2 regions of the Paenibacillus odorifer genome follow, and region 1 is predicted to be linked to the other one. Evidence: a T-box and tRNA genes for the amino acid it is inferred to sense, from the RefSeq annotation. Region 1 holds a T-box; the other holds one or more tRNA genes.

The links. A T-box is a leader RNA that pairs with one kind of tRNA and senses whether it is charged. The one in region 1 lies ahead of trpS (tryptophan--tRNA ligase), so its partner is inferred to be a tRNA-Trp.
Region 2: it has a tRNA-Trp gene. The T-box ahead of trpS (tryptophan--tRNA ligase) is inferred to sense a tRNA for this amino acid. The anticodon was not compared.

What each region holds. Positions count from the first base shown of each region.
Region 1 covers NZ_CP009428.1:5,756,488-5,760,516, reverse strand. The annotation lists gene PODO_RS25130 (hypothetical protein) at 66-476, shown strand; gene PODO_RS25125 (alpha/beta-type small acid-soluble spore protein) at 630-860, opposite strand; gene PODO_RS25120 (aldose 1-epimerase) at 1,062-2,036, opposite strand; T-box leader at 2,171-2,410, shown strand; gene trpS (tryptophan--tRNA ligase) at 2,473-3,459, shown strand; gene PODO_RS25110 (hypothetical protein) at 3,461-3,649, opposite strand; gene PODO_RS25105 (metal-dependent hydrolase) at 3,754-4,029, opposite strand, start outside.
Region 2 covers NZ_CP009428.1:5,911,908-5,915,936, forward strand. The annotation lists gene PODO_RS25695 (BMP family ABC transporter substrate-binding protein) at 1-656, opposite strand, end outside; gene PODO_RS25700 (AraC family transcriptional regulator) at 986-1,741, shown strand; tRNA gene PODO_RS25705 (tRNA-Leu) at 1,879-1,957, opposite strand; tRNA gene PODO_RS25710 (tRNA-Cys) at 1,972-2,045, opposite strand; tRNA gene PODO_RS25715 (tRNA-Gly) at 2,056-2,130, opposite strand; tRNA gene PODO_RS25720 (tRNA-Gln) at 2,137-2,211, opposite strand; tRNA gene PODO_RS25725 (tRNA-His) at 2,231-2,306, opposite strand; tRNA gene PODO_RS25730 (tRNA-His) at 2,350-2,425, opposite strand; tRNA gene PODO_RS25735 (tRNA-Trp) at 2,449-2,522, opposite strand; tRNA gene PODO_RS25740 (tRNA-Tyr) at 2,529-2,614, opposite strand; tRNA gene PODO_RS25745 (tRNA-Thr) at 2,620-2,695, opposite strand; tRNA gene PODO_RS25750 (tRNA-Phe) at 2,724-2,799, opposite strand; tRNA gene PODO_RS25755 (tRNA-Asp) at 2,810-2,887, opposite strand; tRNA gene PODO_RS25760 (tRNA-Met) at 2,913-2,989, opposite strand; tRNA gene PODO_RS25765 (tRNA-Val) at 3,007-3,082, opposite strand; tRNA gene PODO_RS25770 (tRNA-Glu) at 3,138-3,212, opposite strand; tRNA gene PODO_RS25775 (tRNA-Ser) at 3,231-3,323, opposite strand; tRNA gene PODO_RS25780 (tRNA-Asn) at 3,327-3,402, opposite strand; rRNA gene PODO_RS25785 (23S ribosomal RNA) at 3,464-4,029, opposite strand, start outside.

The DNA of each region.
Region 1 (4,029 bases):
TCGATTTATAAAAGACGAAGTGAACTCGAAGAAGCTAAGCTCACAAAACTTTTAGGAGGAAAGATATGCTTAAGACAGAACAGCTATCCTTAGCAAGACAGATGGATTTGGTGTTTAGGGAACTGCAAGAGGAATTATCGGGACTATCTTCCGGTACGGTATTTGTGCAAATACGAAATAATACCATTGGCAAATTCGGCATACGTCATCACCCTCTAGCCGGTCGGGGTGGTGGATTCACAGAAGTAAAGGAAGGAATAACGGAGAGTCAGCAGTCTTCTTTTCGTCTAATGGCACTGGAGAGTCTGAAATACAAACGGCGCTGGACTCATGGTGAGATCAGCTATGAATTCGCTATAAGACAGGGGAAGCTAATCGTAGATGCTACGCTGGAGTCCAATTATAATATGGCAAATCTGATGATTCGATCTCCCCGTAATGCTTACGCCGAGAGTGCTGATCAATTTTTAAGTTAAACGTTTTACATAAAGATTGCATGCAGCTCGGATTATAGGGTATAAATTAGAAAAACCTCCCACAGCTTCTGGAAGAAGTGTGAGAGGTTTGAAAGCTAGTCGGCAATGGGCTTTTTAAGACCTCAGCCGGATAAAACACTTAAGATAACGATGTTACTGACGACCGGACAGTTGTTGTTCTGCCAGTTGTACTAGACGTTTAGTGATGTAACCTCCCAAAGAACCAGTTTCGCGGGAAGTGTAGTTCCCGTAATAACCGTCAGCTGGGATCGTTACTCCAAGCTCTTGTGCTGCTTCATATTTCAATTGTTGCAACGCTGCATTTGCTTGAGGAACTACAAGGTTATTGGAACGGCTGCTACGACCTTGACCTGCTTGACCCATGTGTGTCACCTCCTTCGCCCGTTGTGAAGATAGTATGAGCGCTAAGAGGCTAATTCATGCATGCTATCGAAAGGTTTTAAGGATGGTAATTATTAGTCGATTAAAAGTAAGGGTAGGAAAGCCTAAATAACTAAGCTCGCACAAAAAATCGGCCTTCTCTTACGTAAACGCAAGGGAAGACCGATATAATGTATATCTGCTTTAATTCTCGGGATAGATCATTTCCAGCATAGTGGACAGCTCAAGGCTTTGACCTGGTTCTACCTTCAGCAAGCCAGTGAAGGAAGGATCGTCGGAAACGTTAGGAGCATCCGGGAGCCAGGTATAAGGTTCGATGCACAGAAATTGATCGGCTGGTCCTTTGGTATACAGGACCCAGTGGCGAAAAAGATTCTCGTCGGCCGTATAACGAAGACCATAACCATCATCGCGTAATAACAATGCTTCTACGGGCTGCTTGTCACCAATACGCAGAGCGGTATCAAAATTAGTTCCCTGTAGGTTAATTCCAGAATTTAGAGAATCTAGATCACCGAGTGGAATTAGATTGCCGCTAGGGAGCAATTCATCGTTTAGTTCATAAATGCTGTTTACGGGCAATTTGAGATTCCAGCGTTCAGGTTCTCCATCGATCATAAACCAGGTGTGATAACCGATCCCAAAGGGAATACGATGATCGCCGAGATTTGTAACCTTTAAAGTCTGGCTGAGCCGGGCATCCTGAAGCCTGAATGTCATTTCGAATTTGAGTGGAATGGGAAATTGCTCCATCCAGTGTGGATCATCTTCAGTAAGGAATTCAGTAGTGACTGCACAACCGTCCTCGTCTTCTTCAATATCGCTGACACACCAGGATTGAGTCCGGTGTAGACCATGGATATGATTGTCACCAGCGGTATTCTGGTCAAATTGATAACTTGTACCCTCGAATTGAAATTTTCCTTTACGAATTCTTCCGGGTGGAATTAAGAGCGGGATGCCAAAATGGTAAGGTTTTTGCATAAAGAAAGCTTGATCGCTTTCATCAGGCCGCCGCAGAATTTCCCGTTGTTCCTTTACATCAAACAATGAAATCACGTTGTTTCCTAGTCGCGGCAAAAGCGTGACTTCCAGTTCGCGGCTGTGCAAAATATAAGTATCATAACCGCCCCACTGCCCTTTGGTCACCTGTTTCATGAGATATGCTCCTTTATCGTAACTGTAATCGAATAGAACATGGATAACCTTATCATAACAGATTTATACGGAAGTGGTTAAGTGATTTGACAACTTCTCTTTATGGTTCTATGATGAAGGCATTAAATTATGATGAGAATGTGATGACGGGGACAAGTAGGCAGGAAATGTACCTTCAGAAAGCCGGTGGTTGATGCGAACCGGTAGGACACTCTTGATGAATGGACCCCTGAGCGCCGCGCTTGAACGGGAGCAAGATACCCTAGTAGACCGGCCGGATCTTCCCCGTTAACGGAAGACTAAGGCTGTTTCCTTTTGACTATACAAAGGTTTAGCAGCGAATAAGGGTGGCACCACGGTCTCACGTCCCTTGCGGATGAGGCTTTTTTGCGTTCTCGGAAATTGGAAATCACATCTAACGGAGGTCTATATTATGTTGAAAAAAGTAATGTCAGGCATACAACCGAGCGGTTCTCTAACTTTGGGTAACTATATCGGAGCGCTGAAAAATTTTGTGAAGCTGCAAGACGATCATCAATGTTTCTTTATGGTTGTCGATATGCATGCGATCACCGTTGCTCAAGATCCTGCGGCACTGCGTGAGCAGTCTGAAGCTGTAGCTGCACTCTTTATCGCGGCAGGAATTGATCCTGTGCGTTCGAATGTATATATGCAGTCCCATGTGCCTCAGCATGCGGAATTGGGTTGGATCATGACTACGCTAACGGCAATGGGCGAGCTTGAGCGTATGACACAGTTCAAAGATAAATCATCAGGTAAGGATTCGGTTGGCGCGGGCCTATTCGTATATCCTTCTTTAATGGCAGCAGATATTCTTGTTTATAATGCGGATCTTGTGCCAGTAGGTGAAGATCAGAAGCAGCACTTGGAGTTGACCCGTGATTTAGCTGGCCGATTTAATAACCGTTTTGGCGAATTCTTTACGATTCCTGAACCGTATATCCCTGAAGTGGGCGCACGCATTATGTCTCTGGATGATGGCACTAAAAAAATGAGCAAGAGCAGCCCAAATGCAGGCAGCTATATTGCCCTGTTGGATTCGCCGGATGTGATCCGTAAAAAAATCAGCCGCGCAACGACTGATTCTGGACGTGAAGTTATCTTTGATCCGGCTAATAAGCCAGAGATTAGTAACTTGATGAGTATTTACTCGGAATGTTCTGGAATGTCCCTCCAGCAAATTGCCGATCGTTATGAGGGACAAATGTATGGTGGCTTTAAGAAGGATCTTGGGGAAGTGGTTGTGTCCACACTTGAGCCTTTGCAACAAAGATATCATGAAATTCGCAGTTCAGGTGCGATCACTGATATTCTTGCCGAAGGTGCTGAACGCGCACGTATTGTTGCAGCTGAGACATTGAATGGCGTAAAAGAGCGGATGGGCTTTCTGCCAGCTCGTTAATCTAATCAGAGCTTAAACTTTCCTGTTTGCGTCTAATTCTGGCTTTGAGGATAAATCCCCAGCCAATATTCAATACGCAGAGAAAACCAAGCAGAAGTGCTAGCCAGAAGCTATAGCTGATCGCGATTGAAGCGGCAGTGAGAATAAGAATAGAAGAACAAGCGAACCAAAGTGAGAGTCCTTTACCCATTAAGAGCCTTCCTTTCCGTGTCTGCTAAAATGAATCCCGGAGTATTATAAATACTCCGGGATTTTTTGTGATTATAGAATAGTTCTCTCAGTAAGTCTACAGTTTCATCGTAAAGAACCAGGGTCGATGGAAAATCGTTTGTCGAGCTTATCGCTGCTAAGCCAGCCTACATAAGTATTTAAAGGTTTATATTGGTTATCCATAACTAATACAGCCACAAAAGGGTATTGTTTGCGGTGTAAATAACGAACGTCTCCCCAGCGCACCATATATCCTGAAGGAAGCTCCTCCACTTCGGCCACCGCATAAGAGGTGAAATATAAAAAGGACTGAATATCTGGATGCGACTTGGATATTTCCACAGCGGGATGATTCGAGCA
Region 2 (4,029 bases), 160 kb from region 1:
CCAGCGTACGACACAGCCACTTTTACATCAGGATCAACATACTGAGCACCTTGAATGTAACCGACCAAGAAAGCATTAATCCCCGGAATATCCATACCGCCCACAAACCCAATCACATTCTCAGGGGTAGCATTCGGCATATCCGATTGTGTAGCTAATGCTGCTACGGCACCTGCCAAGAAAGATACTTCATTTGTCGCATAAGACATGTTGTACATGTTATCTGGTGCTTCATCGATGTCGGTATCATAATTAATGAATTTTTTGTCTGGATACAATTCTGCCGTTGCATTAAACATCTCAGTAATTTCAGAACCGCCAGAAATAATTACATCCCAATCCTCGGAAGCGATATCGTTAAATGTTGGCTCCCATTTCGTTTTATCAACGCCCATTTCAACAACCTTTGTTACTGCACCTAGTTCATCCTTAACCTTTTGCAAGCCGTTATTAGCGGAATCAAAAAATGATTTATCCCCAAGTGTCCCCGGAATCAGCAATACAACCTTGAGTTTATCCCCTGAACCTGTTTCTCCACCCTCAGCAGCGTTTGATCCAGTATTCGCAGAAGAACCGTTATTGGACGTGTTATTCCCACATGCTGTGACCAGAACCATCACCATTAATAACAACAAAGAAAGAACTTTTTTATTCATTACTCTATTCCACCCCTAATTTTAGTTGGTTAGTAATCCGGCAGAATCCCCATCTTCACCCATTGTATAATTCACGGTTCAAATGGAAATTCTCTTTTTTCCAAATAAAGTATCATTAAAAGTAATAAATTTAACGTTTAGGCTCAAAAATAGCAATAAAAATACCATTATTATTAATAATCCGCTTTATTTCCGAACGAGATGGCCAGTCAGGTTGCGAACTTTCGGATTTATTGATACGATCATAACAAATATTATTAAAAATAATTATATGATTTCGGTCATAGTTTTGTACGATTCGGCTAAAACATAAGTATTGGAGGATCATCATGGATCGTGTTCTATATATTGTAAGTGCCACACATGAGCTAAATACTTATATCCCTCCACACCAGCATGAATGCTACGAACTGGTCTATTATTTACAGGGGGTAGGGACAACCAATGTTGGCCCACGAAGTTACCATTTTCGCTCCTCTTCTTTCGCGCTTGTGCCACCCAATCATAAACATGACGAGCACCACCGTGAGGATGCAAATGTATTATTTGTAGGCTTCCACTCGGAACACCCTAATATGAGTAATCTGCTCGGCGTATATGAAGATGATAAAGATCAGACCGTTCTTCAAATCCTGCTGCGAATGAAAGCAGAGTTTACACGCAAGCAAGACGGATTCTCTGAGCTTCTAAACCTACAAATGAGCGAGATTACCGTCCATCTTATGAGGCTTCTTAGTGCCTCTGGATATCAATCCCCATCAGAAGATCGAGTACAATATGTCCTTAATTATATGAATGAGCATTATCGCCATAAATTGTCCGTCGAAACACTATCAGAAATGTCCGGATATAGCTACGATCGTTTTCGCCATCTATTTAAAGAACGTTTCGGGTCTTCACCCCTGCGGTATTTGCTGTTAAAACGCCTGGATTATGCAAAATCTCTATTACGTCATACTCAGATGCAAATCTCTGAAGTATCTGCTGCTGCAGGTTTTGTGAACGATGCCCAATTCTGCAATATGTTTAAACGAGAAATAGGTCATACCCCGCGAGCATTCCGCATTAATAATCAATCAGGTTAATCACTAATCAGATTAAAAAAAGCCGTTGAAATAGAGAAACTCCTCTATTCAACGGCTTAATCCTGTAAAACTAAGAACATAAAGAAAAAAGGTTAGTAAGATTGCTTATAAAAGCATTCTTACTAACCTTTTTAAGATACCGGCGAGAGGACTCGAACCTCCACGGTTTCCCACTCGATTTTGAGTCGAGCGCGTCTGCCATTCCGCCACGCCGGCACATATGAACTAAATGGAGGCGCCACCCAGATTTGAACTGGGGATAAAGCTTTTGCAGAGCTTTGCCTTACCACTTGGCTATGGCGCCATGTAAATTTTGGAGCGGACGACGGGAATCGAACCCGCGACCCTCGCCTTGGCAAGGCGATGCTCTACCGCTGAGCCACGTCCGCATAAAATGGCTGGGGATATAGGATTCGAACCTATGAGTGACGGAGTCAAAGTCCGTTGCCTTACCGCTTGGCTAATCCCCAATAACATTTTAAAGTAAAATGGGGCGACTGATGGGTCTCGAACCCACGAATGCCGGAACCACAATCCGGTGCGTTAACCCCTTCGCCACAGTCGCCATATTAAGTTGATATTGTTGCCATTATTCATTTTAAAGAAAATGGGGCGGCCGATGGGTCTCGAACCCACGAATGCCGGAACCACAATCCGGTGCGTTAACCCCTTCGCCACGGCCGCCATATTAAACTTTAGAAAGAACTTGGCAGGGGCAGCAGGAATTGAACCCACACCAACGGTTTTGGAGACCGTTGTTCTACCTTTAAACTATGCCCCTAAAAACTGGTGGAGGATGATGGATTCGAACCACCGAACACTTACGTGAGCAGATTTACAGTCTGATGCGTTTGGCCACTTCGCTAATCCTCCAAGGATGGTGCCGGCGAGAGGACTTGAACCCCCAACCTACTGATTACAAGTCAGTTGCTCTACCAATTGAGCTACACCGGCATGGCACTCATTCTTTTGTGATGATAAATGGTGGCTCGGGACGGAATCGAACCGCCGACACGAGGATTTTCAGTCCTCTGCTCTACCGACTGAGCTACCGAGCCATGATGAAAATGGCGGAACCGACGGGATTCGAACCCGCGATCTCCTGCGTGACAGGCAGGCATGTTAGGCCAACTACACCACGGTTCCAAAAGATATAATTGCTTAAGTTAATTGGTTGCGGGGGCAGGATTTGAACCTGCGGCCTTCGGGTTATGAGCCCGACGAGCTACCGGGCTGCTCCACCCCGCGTCAGTAAAAATATGTTATGGTGGAGGCTGAGGGGATCGAACCCCCGACCCTCTGCTTGTAAGGCAGATGCTCTCCCAGCTGAGCTAAGCCTCCATAAACAACAATTGTTATTGTACCAAAGTCCACTAGGATAAATCAAGTGAAAATTTGGTGACCCGTATGGGATTCGAACCCATGTTACCTCCGTGAAAGGGAGGTGTCTTAACCCCTTGACCAACGGGCCATACTAATTAAAAATTTGTGGCGGAGAGAGAGGGATTCGAACCCTCGAGACGCTTGTGGCGCCTACACGATTTCCAATCGTGCTCCTTCGGCCAAACTCGGACACCTCTCCATATGGCTCCCCGAACAGGACTCGAACCTGTGACAACTCGATTAACAGTCGAGTGCTCTACCAACTGAGCTATCAGGGAATATTCATACCAGGCTTAATCGCCTGAAAACTGAATCCGAAACGAATTTGCATTCTAAGTATAGGATAAGCCCTCGACCGATTAGTATTGGTCAGCTCCATGCATTGCTGCACTTCCACCTCCAACCTATCTACCTCGTCGTCTTCAAGGGGTCTTACTAATTGGGAAATCTCATCTTGAGGGGGGCTTCACGCTTAGATGCTTTCAGCGCTTATCCCGTCCGTACGTAGCTACCCAGCCATGCTCCTGGCGGAACAACTGGTGCACCAGCGGTACGTCCATCCCGGTCCTCTCGTACTAAGGACAGCTCCTCTCAAATTTCCTGCGCCCACGACAGATAGGGACCGAACTGTCTCACGACGTTCTGAACCCAGCTCGCGTACCGCTTTAATGGGCGAACAGCCCAACCCTTGGGACCTACTTCAGCCCCAGGATGCGATGAGCCGACATCGAGGTGCCAAACCTCCCCGTCGATGTGGACTCTTGGGGGAGATAAGCCTGTTATCCCCAGGGTAGCTTTTATCCGTTGAGCGATGGCCCTTCCATGCGGTACCACCGGATCACTAAGTCCGACTTTCGTCCCTGCTCGACTTGTAGGTCTCGCAGTCAAGCTCCCTTATGCCTTTG